Linked DNA regions of Lacibacter sp. H407. The protein of the gene in region 1 binds, or shares a complex with, the protein of each later gene. Links are inferred from orthologs where the notes say so. Each region holds a gene or a part of one and is shown in the gene's direction. Other genes may lie near its edges. The genes, in order: WG989_RS02135 and smc.

Evidence for each region.
Region 2: the proteins of WG989_RS02135 (region 1) and smc are in contact, whole or in part, in a crystal structure (PDB 3ZGX), measured with the Bacillus subtilis proteins. The link is inferred for Lacibacter sp. H407 from one-to-one orthologs.

What each region holds. Positions count from the first base shown.
Region 1 is NZ_JBBKTU010000001.1:486,840-499,679, reverse strand. The notes cover bases 1,348-4,083. They hold WG989_RS02135 (segregation and condensation protein A), read left to right. Parts: upstream 1,348-2,181; coding sequence 2,182-2,985; downstream 2,986-4,083. Other genes in these bases: dxs (1-deoxy-D-xylulose-5-phosphate synthase), read right to left, coding at 4,065-4,083; WG989_RS02130 (carboxypeptidase-like regulatory domain-containing protein), read left to right, coding at 3,103-4,011; WG989_RS02140 (DUF3078 domain-containing protein), read left to right, coding at 1,348-2,107. Also shown: WG989_RS02150 (PPK2 family polyphosphate kinase), read left to right, coding at 1-594; large-conductance mechanosensitive channel protein MscL, read left to right, coding at 688-1,053; more of WG989_RS02140, read left to right, coding at 1,169-1,347; more of dxs, read right to left, coding at 4,084-5,987; WG989_RS02120 (sensor histidine kinase), read left to right, coding at 6,184-7,239; WG989_RS02115 (LytR/AlgR family response regulator transcription factor), read left to right, coding at 7,283-8,020; WG989_RS02110 (M28 family peptidase), read left to right, coding at 8,050-9,336; WG989_RS02105 (DUF6770 family protein), read right to left, coding at 9,411-10,967; WG989_RS02100 (M48 family metallopeptidase), read right to left, coding at 10,981-12,354; WG989_RS02095 (phosphoglycerol geranylgeranyltransferase), read right to left, coding at 12,461-12,840. UniProt on the Bacillus subtilis protein: Participates in chromosomal partition during cell division. May act via the formation of a condensin-like complex containing Smc and ScpB that pull DNA away from mid-cell into both cell halves.
Region 2 is NZ_JBBKTU010000001.1:3,172,605-3,178,144, forward strand. The notes cover bases 529-4,556. They hold smc (chromosome segregation protein SMC), read left to right. Parts: upstream 529-837; coding sequence 838-4,356; downstream 4,357-4,556. Other genes in these bases: WG989_RS13775 (patatin-like phospholipase family protein), read right to left, coding at 4,552-4,556. Also shown: WG989_RS13765 (spheroidene monooxygenase), read right to left, coding at 1-520; more of WG989_RS13775, read right to left, coding at 4,557-5,540. UniProt on the Bacillus subtilis protein: Required for chromosome condensation and partitioning.

The sequences.
Region 1 (12,840 bases):
ATCCAGGGAATGGATGCCAGTGGGAAGGATGGCATACTGCGTGATGTATTTGGATCGCTTAATCCGCTTGGCGTATCGGTCACATCATTCAAAGCACCCACCGAAGAAGAGTTTAGCCATGATTTTTTATGGCGTGTACATAAAGCTGCTCCTGCAAAAGGGATGATCAAAATTTTCAACCGCAGCCAATACGAAGATATTCTTGTAACACGTGTGCATGGCTGGTGCGATGATGCAACGGCTGTAAAACGAATGAAAGCCATTAATGATTTTGAAGAGTTACTGGTGAATCATAACAACACGAAGGTGCTTAAATTCTATCTGCATGTTTCCCCTGCTGAACAGCAGGAACGCTTACAGGAACGTACACATGATCCACGTAAAATGTGGAAGTACAATGAAAAAGATTTTGCCGAAGCAAAGCTTTGGAAAAAGTATATGAAGTATTACGAAGATTGTTTTCACTATTGTAACAAAGTGCCGTGGCAAATTATTCCCAGCGATCAGAATTGGTACAAAGAATATTTGATTGCAAAAACGGTGTACGATACGTTGAAGAAATTGAATATGCAATACCCGGGCCTGAAAAAATAGGCTTTGATTACTCAGATTATTTTGTAAGATTTGTATTGCCCTCCATAAAAAACCTACACTATTATTTAATTATTAAAATCAACAATTATGGGAATGCTGAAAGAATTTAAAGATTTTGCAATGAAAGGCAACGTAGTTGATCTTGCTGTTGGTGTAATCATCGGCGGTGCATTTGGTGCCATTGTTGGCGCTGTTGTGGATCACATCCTGATGCCGATTGTGGGAATTATTACAGGTGGTGTTAATTTCGACACCTTATCGATCAAAGTAGGTGAAGCAGAGTTGAAGTATGGGATGGCAATATCTGCCGCAGTTAAATTCATCATAATTGCATTCTTTCTTTTCCTTGTAATTAAGGCAATCAATAAAATGAAAAAAGCAGAACCACCTGCTCCTCCTGCAGCCACACCCGAAGACATTGTGTTGCTGCGTGAGATCAGAGATGCATTGAAAAAATAATTGACCCAGTTTGTATCAGCGGTAATAACAACCTGTTATTACCGCTTTTTAGTTTCTAAATTTCAGTGTGGCATTTTATTTGTCGACTTTTCTAATTAAAAATAAAACAACGCTTATGATAAAACAGATTTTCGCAGCAGTGCTGTTTTCAATAACAGTTGCAGAAGCACAGGCACAGGACGTAGAAGTAAAGCGATTAAAGGACGAATCAAATAAGACTGTAAAAAAAGAACCTGAGCAAAAAGAAGGCTGGACCAAAGGGGGCGTATTCAATCTCAATCTCAGCCAGGGTGCCAGCCGCAACTGGGCATCAGGTGCTGAAAAATTTTCGTTCTCCATCAATGCACTCATTAACAGCTTTGCCTATTATAAAAAAGAGCGCAACGTTTGGGATAATACGCTCAATGCACAATACGGTATTGTAAATGCAACCAGTATCGGTACACGAAAAAATGATGACCGTATTGATTTGCTTTCGAGATATGGATATCAGTTAGGCGATACGGCAACCAGCAAATGGTACTTGTCGGCATTAGCCAACCTGCGCACACAAATGACGCTCGGATACAATTATAGTGTTGATCCCAAACAAAAGAACTCCGGTTTTTTTGCTCCGGCTTATGTGCTCGTTTCGCCGGGTATCATGTACAAGCCCAATGCAACCTTCGATGTATTTCTGTCGCCGGTCACTTCCCGTTGGGTTATCGTAAACGAAGCTAATAAGGACATACGAAGACTGTTTAATTTTACAGATACCACCCAATCATCTATCAACGAGATCGGTGCATTTTTAACCGCCAATCTCAAAAAAGATCTGGCAAAGAACATCAGCCTGGCCAGTCGGCTCGATCTGTTCAGCAATTACAAAAACAACCCCCAGAATATCGATGTGTTCTGGACCAACACCTTGGGTTTCAAGGTGAATAAATACATCGGCATCAGCTACAATTTCGACCTCATTTACGACCACGATACAAAAAATGTGGAAACCGGCGGACTCATGGGTACGCAGCTCAAATCCCTCATGGGCATTGGTTTTACCGCCAACTTTTAATAAGGTTTAGTTCCCTACATTTGCAAGTCCCGGCACAGATTGGCCGGGACTTGTTCGTTAAAAACAGAAATACTTTGCAAACAGAATCATACCAGATAAAGCTACCCCAGTTTGAAGGTCCTTTCGATCTGCTGTTGTTTTTTATTGAGCGTGATGAACTGGATATTTACAATATCCCCATTACCCGCATCATAAAAGACTTCATGGATTTTATCCATCAAACCGAAAAGCTGAATATTGAATTGTCGAGTGAATTCATTTTGTTCATTTCAACGTTGATGCGGATCAAAGCAAAAATGCTGTTGCCCCGCAAAGAAATTGATGAGCAGGGAAATGAAATTGACCCACGTCAGGAGTTGATCGATAAAATACTTGAATACAAACGTTTCAAAGAAGCGAGTGTGCAGATGGCGGAGATGGAAGCAATGCGGATGTTGATGGTGAAGCGTGGCAATATTGCCAGCGAGCTCGCCGGCATTGGCGAAGAAGCAGGTGAAGGAACCGAGATACAAACCATTACCATGTTCAAACTCATGAAGACCTTTGAACGGGTAATGAAAAAACACCACGATCGTTTCAATAAACCGGTGCATACGGTGGTGCAATACAACTACACCATGGAAGGCAGCCGTGAGTACATGCTCGATGTGGTGAAGAAGGAAAAAACAATGGCCTTCGAAAAATTATTTGATGTAGTGGAGAATCGCATTCATGCTATTTTCTTATTCCTGTCGCTGCTGGAACTTTCGCAACAACGTTATATGACTTTGTTGGTTGGTGAAGGAAAAAATAATTTCATTGTTGAGTGGAACGAGAGCCGGGAAGAAGATGCAGAAGATTCATTTGTGTATCCACAGAATCCCGAAGAAGGAAATTGATTTTTACAAAACGTATTACGGAAGCCTCATCAGATATGGTGAGGCTTTTTTTATTGCTGTTGTAAGCCGAAAAATCATTTCCGTTTTTGTTAACAATCCAGGTATTATTTTGGCTGCATGAAACACCTTCTTTGCTTTGTACTTGTAAGTTTAGTTGCTAATAGCAAAGCAGTACAAGCTTTGGAAAGAATACAAGGTTTTTGTGTTGATGCTGATTCAAAAAAAGGTATTCCATTCGCCAGCATTCTTCTTCAAAACACAAAGCTGATTACCGATGCTGATAGTAGCGGTTTTTTTGAAATAGATATTATTGGCGATGATACGCTATTAATAACAAGTATCGGATACAGGGATCAGAAAATTGCTACCAGTGATTTAAAAAAGGAGCCTACTGTTTTTCTTCAACCTTTGCCTGTTCAGTTATCTGAAGTTTTTGTTGGCAAAAAGCAATCAATGACCATAGGTTTAACGAAAGGCAAGAAGAGGTTTGACATGAACTCCGATGATTGTGTGCGATTTGAAATGGCTACAAGAGTCAATGTCCCGGATAACGTTGGGCAATTTCAGCTAAAGCGTATTTCTATAAAAGGGATTGGTTTTAATGAAGCAAATCCTGTTCGTATTCATATTTACAACGTTGGAAAATTTGGAGAGCCCGCTTACGAGTTGATGAAAAAGGATATTGTTATAACAAAGAACTCATCAAAAAACAATGTATTGCACATTGATGTTGAAGACCAAGGTATTTTCCTGAGCGATGACCAGTTTTTTGTTGGGGTTCAGTGGATAGCTGATAGTATAAACAAGGAACGGATCAATATAAAAAAAAGACCTGTTGTTGGTCCAGGCATTTATTGTTCATTTAGCAATACTACTACCGTCACTTATACAAGGTCTTTGAATTTGAATGGATATAAATGGATGCTTCATGCCGATAGAATTCTTTATCCTTTTGACTATGATAAGATGCCATCAAAAATTAAGTCTCCATTAAATATGCTTGTGTCTTGTGATATTCTGTATTGATAAAAAAAATCCCACTGCTCAGCAATGGGATTTTCCTTTTATACAAAGTTCAATTAAGCATTTACTGTTACTCTTACATTCATCATCTCTCTCACCGTTTTTGCAATACCATTGGCATCAATGCCAATTTCTTCATATAATTGTTTCGGTGTGCCGTGTTCTACAAGGCTGTCAGGAATACCCATGATCTTAACTTCAGCTTTGTAATTATGTGCAGCCATAAATTCCAATACCGCACTTCCGAAACCACCCACTACCGTTCCATCCTCAATCGTTACGATCTTATCAAATTTCGCAAATACTTCATGGAGCATTTCTTCATCGATCGGTTTTGCAAAACGCATATCGTAATGTGCAGGATTGATGCCATCGTTCTTTAATTCACGAATAGCACTTGCTGCAAAATTGCCGGGATGGCCAAACGAAAGTATTGCAAGGCCTTCTCCATCTTTCAACTTACGGCCTTTACCGATTTCAATTTCTTTCATTTCGTTTCTCCACTCAGGCATTACACCTTCGCCTCTCGGATAACGAATCGAGATCGGTAATTTATGTGAATCGAGTTGAGCCGTGTACATCATGTTACGCAACTCCGCTTCATTCATTGGAGCAGCAACGATCATGTTAGGTACACAACGCATATAAGCAATATCATAACAACCATGATGTGTTGGCCCATCTTCTCCTACCAATCCTGCACGATCCAAACAAAAGATCACCGGAAGTTTTTGAATGGCCACATCATGCACCACCATATCATATGCCCGTTGCATAAATGATGAATAAATATTACAGTACACCTTCATGCCCTGCGTTGCCATACCTGCACTAAGTGTAACGGCATGCTGTTCGCAAATGCCCACATCAAATGCACGGTGTGGCATTTTGTCCATCATGAATTTGAGCGAGGAACCACTTGGCATTGCAGGTGTAACACCCACAATTTTTGCATTTTGTTCTGCCAGTTCAATCATGGTATGTCCAAACACATCCTGGTATTTGGGAGGCTGTACAGTATCGAATTTTTTCTTTTGAATTTCGCCGGTTACTTTATCAAACAAACCGGGCGCATGCCATTTGGTTTGATCTTTCTCGGCCAACTCATATCCTTTTCCTTTAACAGTTACTATATGCAACAGTTTAGGTCCGGGAATATTTTTGAGGTCTTTCAACGTATCAACCAGCTTGGTAATATTATGTCCATCGATGGGGCCGAAATAGCGCAGCTTCAACGCTTCAAACAAATTACTGCTCTTGTTCACAAATCCTTTGATGCTGTGTTCCAGCTTGCTTGCCATTTCACGGGTAAATGTTTTACCAACAGGAAGTTTGCCCAACGCCTTCCACACATCATCTTTAATACGATTGTAAGTAGGGGAGGTAGTAATATCGGTGAGATATTCTTTCAACGCACCCACATTCGGGTCGATGCTCATGCAGTTATCATTCAGAATGATCAGCACATCACTATCGGCCACACCGGCATGGTTCATGGCTTCAAACGCCAGGCCTGCCGTCATGGCACCGTCGCCAATTACCGCAATCGATTTTCTGTTTTCGCCTTTTAACTTGGCGGCCATTGCCATACCCAAAGCAGCAGAAATCGACGTGGAAGAGTGACCAACGCCAAATGTATCATATTCACTTTCGCTGCGTTTAGGAAAGCCACTGAGTCCGTTGTATTTGCGGTTCGTATGAAAGTTATCCCGGCGGCCGGTCAATATCTTGTGTCCGTAGGCCTGATGACCAACGTCCCATACCAATTGGTCGTACGGGGTATCATACACATAGTGAAGGGCTGTTGACAATTCCACCACACCAAGGCTGGCACCAAAATGACCACCATGCACACTTACCACATCAATAATATACTGGCGAAGTTCATCGCAAACCTGTGGTAATTGATCCATTGGCAGCTTTTTCAAATCGGCCGGAGAATCAATTTTCTGTAGCAGGGAACCGGGTTTTATTTCCATAAATTCCTGAATAATTAAGTAAAGGTAAAAAACTTACAAGCAATGTAAAGGAATGTTTGTGTAACAGCCAAAGCAGGAAATGGTTGAATTTGTGCACAAAAACTGTTTCGGCTCCTGACCATTTACCCAAATTTTTCGCCCTTTGTACCTTTAGGCAGGCGAAACCTATATCTTAACGGTTAGATTTGTAGCTACTATGCGTATAGGAATCAGTAAAATGGGAGCTTATTGGTGGTGCCAGCTGGCTGGCTGGGGCGGCAATATGCTCATGAATTTCTTTTTTGCCTGGACCTATAACCGGGAGATCACTTCTTCCTTCATCATACGTTCCCTCATTATTGCCGTGCTGGGGTTGATCATTACCCATTTCATGCGCTGGGTAATCATTCAAACCAATCTGCTGCATAAAACTTTTGAACGGCAGGTGGTTTATTTCCTTGTACTTACACTTGCTTTTTCGATGCTGTATCCGTTTATTTCGCTTTCGCTTTTTAATATATTCGACCTCTTTACACCGGAACAAAAACAATACAGTTTTACAAGGCTCCTGGTAGGTTCGGCCATTAATGCGTTTGTAACCTTACTGGTATGGAACCTCATTTATTTTATTTACCATTATGTTGAAAGCTTTCGTAAACAGCAACTCGATGCGTTAAAGATGCAGAGTGTGGTGAAGGAGCTGGAACTCAAAACGATCAAAGCACATATCAATCCGCATTTTATTTTCAATTCGTTGAATGGCATCCGTGCATTGGTCGATGAAAACCCTACCCGTGCAAGAACAGCTATTACCGAGTTGAGTAATATCCTGCGCAGTAGTATGCAGGTAGAAAAACAGGAAACCGTTCCGTTTGAAAAAGAACTGAGCATTGTAAAAGATTACCTGGCATTGGAACAAATGCGTTTTGAAGAACGGTTGAAAGTGAATTTTGATATTGATGAAGATACGTTGGAGCAACCTGTACCACCAATGATGTTGCAAACGCTTGTAGAGAATGCGATCAAGCACGGCATCAGCAAAAATGTTACCGGTGGTGTCATTAAGATCAGCTCAAAGTTTGTGAACGATCATCATGAACTGGTGATCCGGAATACAGGCCGGCTGAATGGCGATTTTAATCCGGATGGGTTTGGTATTTCCAGCACACAAAGCCGGTTGAAGCTGATGTTTGGTAATGATGCCGGTTTTTCCATCAGCGATGTAAATGGAAATGAAGTGGAAGCCAGAGTGGTAATGCCTGCGGGATTGTAGTAACTTTAAACTATTCGTTTAATTCGTATAAATAAAACCATCCATGAATAAAAGAGCAATCATTATTGATGATGAACGATTGGCCAGAAATGAGCTGAAAAAGCTGTTGATTGAATTTCCGGATATAGAAGTGATCGATGAAGCATCGAATGTAGATGAAGGTCTGCAAAAGATCGAAGCATTGAACCCCGATCTGATTTTCTTAGATATTCAAATGCCCGGCAAAACAGGCTTTGATCTGTTGAGTGAACTGGATCGTACACCCGAAGTGATCTTCACCACTGCGTATGACGAATATGCCTTGCGTGCATTTGAAGTAAATGCATTGGATTATTTGCTGAAGCCGATCGAACCCAAGCGTTTGGCAGATGCATTGCACAAACTCGACGAGGAAGAAAAAGAAACAACGGTTGATGGTGAACCACTGTCGGTAAACCGCAGCATGTTGAGTGAGAACGATCAGGTGTTTGTGAAAGATGGCGAACGCTGCTGGTTTGTAAAGCTGAGCGATATCCGTTTGTTTGAAAGTGTGGGCAACTATGCGAAAGTTTATTTTGGTCCCAACAAACCGCTCATCTTAAAATCACTGAATGCATTGGAAGAGCGACTAGATGAAAAAATATTCTTTCGTGCAAACCGCAAACACATTGTGAATCTCCGCATGATTGAAAAAGTAGAACCTTATTTCAACGGCGGTTTGTTATTGGAAATTCATGGTGGCGATAAAATTGAAGTGAGTCGCAGACAAGCTGTGAAGTTTAAAGAAATGATGAGTTTATAATCGAAACATTTTAAAGTAATACCTTATCAATGAAGAAATTTTTTGCAACGTGGTTATTGACCGCAATAGCCACGTTTTTATTTGCACAAACGAAAGTTGACAACATTATCAATGCAAAGGAAGTGGAACGGATTGAGCGTGTACTTGCATCCGATGAAATGAAAGGCAGGAGAGTATTTTCACCTGAGATCGATAAAGCAGCTGATTTTATTGCTGCCGAATTTAAAGCAGCCGGTTTAGAAACATGGAACAGCAGTGGCACATACCGCCAGGAGTTTACGATTCTTACTCCACGGTTCAAAGGATTGACTTGCAGCTTCGATCAGCAATCAGTTGATCCAAAGAATGTTGTTGTAATTACAACTGCAGCCAGTGTAACGATCAATGAACAATCGGGTTATGAAAAAGTAAAACTTGCAGCAGGAGTCAACCTGTTTTCAGAAGCTCAGAAGTATATCAGGTCTGGAAAAAATTACATTGTTTTAGTTGACACTTCATACAGTAAGAATTTTGGACGTTTGACCGGGTTCAAGCGTGGCATGTTTCCGATGAAGAACAGTGTTGTGTTTGTTTTAACTGCTGTTGATCCATCAACTTACAGTATTGAAGCACAGCATGAAATTACAGAACAAAAGTTGTCGAATGTTGTAGGAATTATTCCCGGAAAAAGTGAAAAGGATGAGTATGTGATCTTCTCCGGGCACTACGATCATATCGGTATTGGCAAGCCGGTTGATGGTGATTCGATCTTTAATGGTGCAAATGACGATGCCGCAGGAACTACCGCTGTTATTCTGCTGGCAAAATATTACAAAGCATTAAACAACAACGAACGCACCATCATCTTTGCTGCCTTTACTGCAGAAGAATCGGGTGGTTATGGTGCACAATATTTTTCAAAACAATTTGATCCGGCAAAAGTGGCTGCCATGTTCAATATTGAAATGATTGGTACAGAAAGTAAGTGGGGTAAAAACTCTGCATATATTACCGGTTTCGAAAAAACAGATATGGGTGCAATTATGCAGAAGAACCTGGAAGGAACAGGATTTGCATTTTATCCCGATCCGTATACTGATCAGAATTTATTCTATCGTTCCGATAATGCAACGCTTGCACGCCTGGGCGTTCCTGCACATACCATTTCTACATCAAAAATGGATAGTGAACCAAACTATCACAAAGTGTCGGATGAAGTGGAAACACTTGATCTTGATAATATGACCATGATCATTAAGTCCATTGCATTGAGTGCAAGAAGTATTGTGAGTGGGAAAGATTCACCAACAAGAGTGAAAGTGGAAGAGTTGAGATAATAACAGAAAACATTCATATAAATAAAGAAAAGGAGCATTGCTCCTTTTTTTATTTTCTGATCGATAGTCGAAACTTAATTCAGCTTTTCAAAATGCAAATCCAGTTTCTTATCTTTTTTATAATAATCCATAATCAATACTTGTCCCTGGCGGGCTGGTAATACAATTGATCTTGTGGCGTCTGATTTTGTTTGGATCTTATCCTGAGTAAGTTTGCCATCGCTGTATGTTATGGAGTTGAAGGTGGTTCCTTTGTAACCTTTGCCACGCTCATAATCACTGTAGCAAACAGAGAATGAACTACGATCTCTATTTACCTGTGTGTAAGCATAATCAAAAGCACCATAGCCATATTTTACAGCTTTCCCTAACATTTGGGTGCTCATAAATTCAGAACCGCCCGCAAGTTGAACATCGTTATCACTTTTCTTATAGATTGACGCTTCTTTAACAGTAAAATCAGGATCAAACTTAATAACAAGCATATCGGTTACTTTCAGTTTAACTGTGCTCACACTTGTACCACCGCCCGCAGCACCTACAAGTATAGTTGAGGCAATTCCAAGTGCGCTTGCAGCTTTTTTATAACCTTCGCCAATTGCATAAATGCTGCCATCTTCTGTTTGTATCATATTATGCAGGAACATAAACCCAAAGTCATCAATCTTACCACTACCACTTACCCCAAGATGTTTGCCAAGATCAAGAGCCCAGGAAGAATATTTTTCACTCAGCGTTTTTCCTGATTCGTCAATACCTATAAATGCAAACCCTTTTGATTTATCTTTCATTACATTGCCACCTTTATCAAAATACTCTCCGTACAAATAAGCTTTACCATCATTTAAAACGGACATACTGATTGGGTAGAAATTGTATTTCCCTTCGTTGGTTGATTTTTGAAACAGCAGTTTCCCGTTTTCAAGTGACAGGCCCAGTATATAGGAGTCGGGATTGCGATCCATTCTGCTGGAGTATTTCAGCATTTCAACATATACCACATTCTTATGGGTACCAAGGTAATCACCCACAAACATTTTGCCATCCATCGCCGGAACATAGGTCCATTGTTTTTTTGCAGCAGTGCCTACGTAGCTAATCTGAAATGTAAAATCTTTATTATCACGACTGGGGACATTTGAAATAAATCCTTTGCCCTCTACCGGATATAATCCTTTAAAATTACTGTCCTCATCATCCATTAAATAGTTCATTCTTAAGTAAGCTTCATCTTTTTTTGAAATACTTTTAGTGTAGGAGAATTTCTTTGTACCATCCGCACCGTAAACCTGATAGTCGAGAATATTGGCGTCAGAATTATAAAATAAAAACACAAGATCAGTTCCGTTAAACGACGATTCAATGATAGTGACGTTTTTCGAGTCCTGGAATTTTACTTCTTTTAATTTGTTCAGGTTTTGATCCATGATCTGTAATGTGTACTCGTTGGTTTTACGGTCGATCTTATCACTTACATAAAAGAAATAATAACCTTTCACCTCGCTGCCTTCTTTAATGGCATCGGAGTTGCGCAGTACGCTTGACTTCTGGATATTGGCGATACTTAACTTTTGTGCTTGCGTGCTTGCAATAAAGCTCATAAGCATAATTAAAACTGTTAGTCTTTTCATTTCTGAGATTTTTTTAATGTTGATTATTGTTTTTTTCGGCTATGTTTATTTGTTCTGCTACCGGTTGAAGTTCTTTTAGCGGCAATAAGTAACGGTTGCAGAAACTCCGGGTTACTTGCGCCATTTCATTAAGTCGTATGCGGTTGAGAAAGCGAAGGAGCTGATTGTAATCATCTGAATAGAATTTGTTCTCCGTATCAAGTAGTAAACCTGCCTTGTGATTTTTTTGTTGTTCGTACAGCTTATTCAAATCTCTTGCGATTAAATATGCAGCAAGATTTGTTTGTTTCTGCTGTTGTAATAAAAGCAAGTTATAATAGATGTTTCGGCTTACATTATCCGACTGATACGTATGTTCAATCATTTCAAGTAAAAGCTCTTCTTTCAGTTTCTGAAAATAATTTTCATCAACCAGAAAATCCTTACCGGTTGTTTGTGAAGCAACTGAGTCTTTCAATGCAGCAATACGTTGAGGGATATCTGGATGTGTTTTGAACGAGTCTATCTCTTTTGCTTGTTCTTCAGCAGTCTGCATATTTATTTTACTGAAGATTACCGACTCGTCCTGTATCCATTTCTTTTTAAACGGATAGTTTTCGAAGTTGAGTATTGTTTGTACGTTGAGCTTCGGAAAAACAGTTGCTTTATCAACCGTATCAAGTAATTGCAATAACGATACAATGCCGTTTGCATCATATCCTGTATTCTTAAAAAAGCTGAAAGCCTGCATATCAGCTTCTGTTTCCCTTGTGCGACCGTGATGCCTGCTGTTGAAAATCAAATTGAGACTGAGTTTTTCAAGCTCTGCATTTACACCATATTGTTTTTTCGAAAGCTCCTTGAGTTTCTTTTGGAATTCAGGACTGTTGGTTACTGTAACGTATTGATCAACCGACTGACGTGTATGTGACCGATAATAGTGCGCCAATTCATGACACAACACAAATGCGAGTTCTGCTTCGTTCTGCAGATGTATCACAAGCCCTGCATTGATGGCAATCGAACCATCGCCCATGCTGTAGGCGTTCGGCCACCAGTCACGTGTGAAAAATAAGCGAAGCTCATCGGCTTTCAGTACTGGATTCGCTTGAATGATTTTACTCAATACCCGTTGCAGGTACGAATATGGTTCTTTAGCTGTAATGCAACTTTTACCTGTGATTGTTTTTTCAATCTGTTCGAAATGTGTTTTATAGATCTCTTCATAATCTTTTTTCAATGATGGTGTTACTTGCGCCAGCCAGGATTTTTTTACGTTTTGTACAGATTGTACCCAATTCTTTTTCAGAATTGTATCATCGGTTTGAAAATTATAAAAAGGATTTTGCTGTGCCGAAAGCAACGAGCAGAGAAGTAACGAAGCGAACGTGTGGACAATGGTTTTCAAAAGCATACCGGGTTTAGGGTCCTGATAAAATCAAATGCCTGATCAAATGCATTTGGGTTAAACAGTGAATTGAATACCCGGTAAAAATAATACGTAGGAAGTAAACTTATGCTTTTACAGGCACACTATGTATAGCTGCGGCCATTTCTCTGATAAGTGTGGCGTTTTTCTCTATAGCATTGCCAATCACGATCACATCAGCACCTGCTTTACAGTTGCGGTATGCTTTTTCGGGGTCAGTAATACCGCCACCAATAATAAGCGGCACCTCTATTTGTTGTGCTACTGCCTGTATCATGTTTTCACTGATAGCACGTTTGGCACCGCTGCCGGCATCCATGTAAATCACCTTCATGCCCAGCATTTCGCCGGCCATAGCCGTACACATGGCAATTTCATTTTTATCGGAAGGAAGAGGCGTAGCATTGCTGATATACGATACCGTTGTTGGTGCACCACCATCAACTACCATGTAACCGGTTGAAA
Region 2 (5,540 bases), 2.7 Mb from region 1 along the record:
GCGATTCGCCAATACCCACCGAAAACCGGAAGCCATCAGCTTTTCGCATATCATTCGACACAGCTTCCACATGTTCCCAAAAACGGGAGCGTTTGCTTGGGCGGATGGTGGCCCGGGTAAGCACGGCGATCCGGCCTTCGTAATCCGATTTGGCGGGTAATGCACCAAACGCCTGCTTTCCATCCCAGCTTCCATGTGCTTCGATGGGTTGGAGCAACACCGTCCAGGTTTCGCAGCCAAAGAACTTCCACCAGCCACGGATAAAACTGCCGTAGGCTTTTTGCTGTAATGTTGGCTGATCGTTGGTACTGAGTAATGATTCGTCATTCGTCACCACTAATAATCCCCATTGCTGCCAGTCGGGCGTTTTGCTGAAGGTGCCGCCTTTGCCGCACCCCAATGTTTTTGAAAAGTGAATATTCTTTCGGAAAAGCAGGGGTAACCGATGAATGGCCATCGCCAGCAGAGCGAAATAGATAAAGCGTTTTTTATAGCGAATGATGGTTAAAACTGCATACATATGTTCAATAACCGTTGTGCTGCAAAATAGTTCTTTCTGGTTTGGGTTGAAATTGCAGCGTGGTTTTGGTGGAAAGTGTACCTGCTGCAGAAAGCGATACAGTACAAGCGAGCGTGGCAACGAAGATGCCATAAAATCCTGCAGCTCACACCCAAAAAATGCTCCAATATCTCCAGTTAAGACAAAGCAGCCATATCGCAAACAAAAGCTTTCACTTGTTGAAAACCTACCGAAAACTGTTGATAAGAAGCAAAAAGGGTAAAATTTTATTACAACCTTAATCTCCTATATTTGTCGCCTTCCTAAATTGAAAAATAGTGCGTTTAAAGAGCTTAGAAATCAAGGGTTTTAAAAGTTTTGCCGATAAAACTGTGGTTAGTTTTGATGAGGGTGTAACCGGCATCATTGGCCCCAATGGCTGCGGCAAGAGTAATATTATTGATAGTATCCGCTGGGTAATTGGTGAGCAAAAGATCAGTCATCTCCGTAGTGAAAACCTCGAGAGCCTGGTGTTTAACGGTTCCAAAACAAGAAGTGCTTCGGGTTTGGCTGAAGTGAGTTTGACGTTTGAGAACACCCGTAACCTGCTGCCCACCGAATTCAGTACCGTAACCGTTACCCGTAAGTTTTACAAAAGTGGTGAAAGTGAATACCGTCTCAACGATGTGCAATGTCGTTTGAAGGATATCCAAAACCTCTTCCTCGATACCGGTGTAAGTACCGATAGCTATGCCATCATTGAATTGGGCATGGTGGATGATATCATCAAGGATAAGGAGAACAGCCGTCGCCGCATGTTGGAGCAGGCTGCCGGTATCACCATCTACAAAACAAGAAAGAAAGAAGCGAAGAATAAACTGGATGCAACCGAACAGGATCTGGCACGTATTGAAGATCTGTTGTTCGAGATCAATAACCAGTTAAAAACGTTAGAGAACCAGGCCAAGAAAGCGGAGAAGTATTACGAGATCAAAAAAGATTATCGTGAAGTGAGTATTGAATTAGCGAAAGCTGCATTGGAAGGTTTTAATCTTACCTGGAAAGACTTGAATGAGCAGCATGATGCTGAAGTAAATAAAAAAGTGGAATTGGAAGCAAAGATCGCTACGGAAGAAGCGGCGATTGAGCAGGAGAAAGTTGGATTTATTGAAAAGGAAAAAGAATTGCAAATAATGCAGCATTCGTTTAACGATATGCTTCAGACCTTGCGCTCGAAAGAAAACGAAAAGAATCTTGCGCAGCAGCGTTTGCATTACCTGAAAGAAAAAGAAACAAGTCTCAACGACTTTTTACAAAAAGCAGGTGGACAATTAAAAGGAATTGAAGAAAGCATTGAGTTTACTCAACTGCAGATCACAGAAGAAGATGCGAAGTTGAATGATCTTGGTTCGCAATTAGATAGTTTGCGCAGCTCAGTTGAGAGTACACGTAAAGTGTTTGATGAAAAGCGTAGTGGCATTGATGAAATTCGTAAAGAAAATCAGGCGATTCAACGTAGCCAGTTTGAAGCAGAGAAGAATGTGGCTGTTGGCGAAACATCGGTACAAAACTTACAACGTACCATCTTCCAGTTAAAAGAAGAGCAAACGAACCGCAAGCAGCAATTACATCAACTCGAGGAAGAAAAGCAGCAGAAAGAATATGAGCTGAATAACTGTCGTGAAGAATTGCAACAGTTACAGGAGCAACATGCGTTTACCAAAGATCAGATTCTGCAAACACAGGAAGCACTCGAAGGTTTACGTAATCAACTGGCTGATGAAAACAGAAAGCTTGATTCAAAAAAGAACGAGCATGATCTGTTAAAGAGTTTGGTTGATTCAATGGAAGGTTATCCCGACAGTGTAAAATTTTTACACAACAATCCTGAGTGGAATGTTGAATCGCCATTGTTGAGTGATGTGATCTATTGTAAAGAAGAATACAGAACAGCAGTTGAAAATCTGTTGGAACAATACCTTAACTATTATGTGGTGGGGAATATGAGTGATGCGTTGAAAGCCGTTCACTTATTACATGCCAACCAAAAAGGAAAGGCGAATTTCTTTATGCTCGATCAGTTCAATGGTCAGGCAGTGTTGAACAATGTTCCTGCAGGAACCATTTCTGCATTGAGTGTTGTTGAAGTGGAAGCAAAATATCAATCGCTCATCAATTACCTGTTAGGTCAGGTAGTGATCGCAGATGATGAGAATAATTTACCAACCGATTTTGATGGTGTAGTACTGGAAAAGAGCGGTAAGTTCTTTAAAGGTAAATACGCATTGAGCGGTGGTAGTGTTGGTTTGTTTGAAGGAAAGAAACTCGGTCGTGCAAAAAATCTTGAACGTTTACACGAAGAAATTTTAGCACAGGAAACAGTGGTGCTGGATCTGAAGCATGCCATTCAAATGCGTCACAATGAAGTGATCGGGTTTAATGAGCAGCTAAAAGAAAATGCCATCAAGCAAACCGAAGCAGCTATCAATCAATTGGTGAACCAGGTATATGGTATTGACAACCGTATGGAAAACCTGCGAGGCATGGAAACCAATGCTGTTAAGCGTTTGGAAGACCTTGAACTGCAACAGGAAGAAGTATTGGAAAATCAACAGGTGTACCGTGATGATTTGCAGAAATACAATTCACAGTTAGATGAACTCGCCGGTAAGTTAGAAGTAATTGAACAAGAGTTTACTGCTGCTGAACAACAATACAACGAAGCCAATCAATCGTACAACGATTATAACCTGAATGTTACCCGTCAGCAAAGTCGTGTAACAGCGTTGAAACAGGAATTTGAATTCAAACAAAATCAATTCCAGGATTTGCAATTGCAGATCACAACCAATTCAGCAGCGTTGGAAGAAGCTGCTAACCAGATCAACGAAAGTGAAGTGATGTTGCTGGAAGCACAGGATGGTTTGGTAACGTTGTTACAGAACAAAGAAACAGAAGAGCGCAAACTCAACGAAGCAGATCAGTATTACTACAATCTGCGCAATGTGTTGGGTGAAAAAGAAAGCGAGCTTCGTCACAAACAAAAAGAGAAGGAGCAGGTTGATCATTTGCTAAATGAAATAAAAGATAAACTCACTGAACTGAAATTGCAGCTAAGCGGAACCAAAGAACGTTTGCTGGTTGAGTTTAAAGTAAATCTTGAAGAAGTAATTGAAGAAGAACGCACAGGCGAAGAACCATTGGAAGAATTACAAGCCAAGGTTGATCGTATGAAGAAGCGTTTGGAAAATCTGGGCGAAGTAAACCCGACAGCGATCGAAGCATTTGAAGAAATGCGCAAGCGTTATGAGTTTATTCTTGAACAGAAGAATGATCTTGTTACGGCAAAAGAATCGTTGTTGCAAACCATCCAGGAAGTGGAGGCAACAGCCAACCAACGTTTTCTTGAAACCTTTAACCAGGTGCGGGAGAATTTCCAGAAAGTATTTAAGGCCTTGTTTACAGAAGAAGATACTGCTGATATGGTGTTGGAAAATCCGGAAAATCTTGCAGACACCGGTATTGATATCATTGCCAAGCCAAAAGGTAAACGTCCAAGCAGCATCTCTCAGTTGAGTGGTGGTGAGAAAACATTAACAGCAACAGCGATGTTGTTTGCGATCTATCTCATTAAACCTGCTCCGTTCTGTATTCTGGATGAGGTTGATGCGCCGTTGGATGATGCCAACGTGGGTAAGTTCACCAATATGATCCGCCAGTTCAGTAACAATTCACAGTTCATCATTGTAACGCATAACAAGCAAACAATGGGAGCAGTGGATGTGATCTATGGTGTTACCATGCAGGAAGCCGGTGTAAGTAAGCTGGTGCCGGTGGATTTCAGAAGTTTGAATTAACAGGGTCGGGACGAATCCTGAGCGAAGTCGAAGGAGCGGCCTGAACCATAAATACTAAAAATGCCGAAGCAATTGCCTCGGCATTTTTTTGTGGACTTATTTTCTATGTTGCGGATTGCTGTCTTTCCGGCGAAGGAGGAATCTGTTTGGCTTTTGTACTCAGATGAAGCAGATCCCTCGTGCCTCGGGATGACATCAATTATGCAACAACAACTTATCTACAATCTCATTTAACTTCTCTGTATGTTCAAACACATAACTCTCACCTGCTTCTTTTAATAATTTCAGATTTTTCTTTTTTACATTATCCATTTCAGGTGACGCTGTTTTTAAATCAGGCTCCAGGCGGTAATAATCTTTTTTATCATTGTCATCTAACGTGTCCCACATTTTACTAAGGTGATAGTGCACTGTCTCGCTGTTGCCACTCATCATGATATCGATGAGCACCGGCAACCATTTGATCAAGCCGGCATCACGCAACTGTTCAAATTCATATTTTCGTTTACTGCTGCCGGTACCAATGCTGATGAGCAGCATATCTTTTGCAGAGGGTGTATCAGGCTTTGGTTTTGCAAATGTGCCGGGTAATATATTGTGTTGACTGAAGTTTAAACTTCTTGCTTCACTATAAGCACAAAGGGAAGGGTTGTTTACAAACACACCACCATCAATTAAAAATTGAGGTGCTTCACTTAAACTGTAGATCATGGCCGGTTCGAAATAAGTGGGAGCAGCGCTTGTGGCCCTTGCAATATGCTTTATCTTAAAATCACGAACCTGTCCTTCAATTCGTTTTGTATCGGCGCTGTTAAAGAAAGCAGCTTTACGTTCATAAAAATTATAGGCAGTGATCAAACAAGGTTTGATCAGTTGACTTAACAATGTTTCACCGAGATAACCATGCAACAAATCTTCCAGGTTGTCAGCGGGGAAACCTTCGTTCCAGAGATTGAAATTTTTGAATTGCTGCCAGAAATTTTTATTGAAAATTTTATTGCCATGCTGCATATACAACTGTACGGCATCGGCAGCAGAAAATTTTGCTTTACCATCATTTGCTTCATCCGGCATTAAATAAATACTGGTGAGGATACCACCGGTGCTGGTTCCTGCAATGAGATCAAAATACTCGCCGATCTTTGCTTCTCTGTTACCTGTGATTGCACGAATGCGTGTTTCAA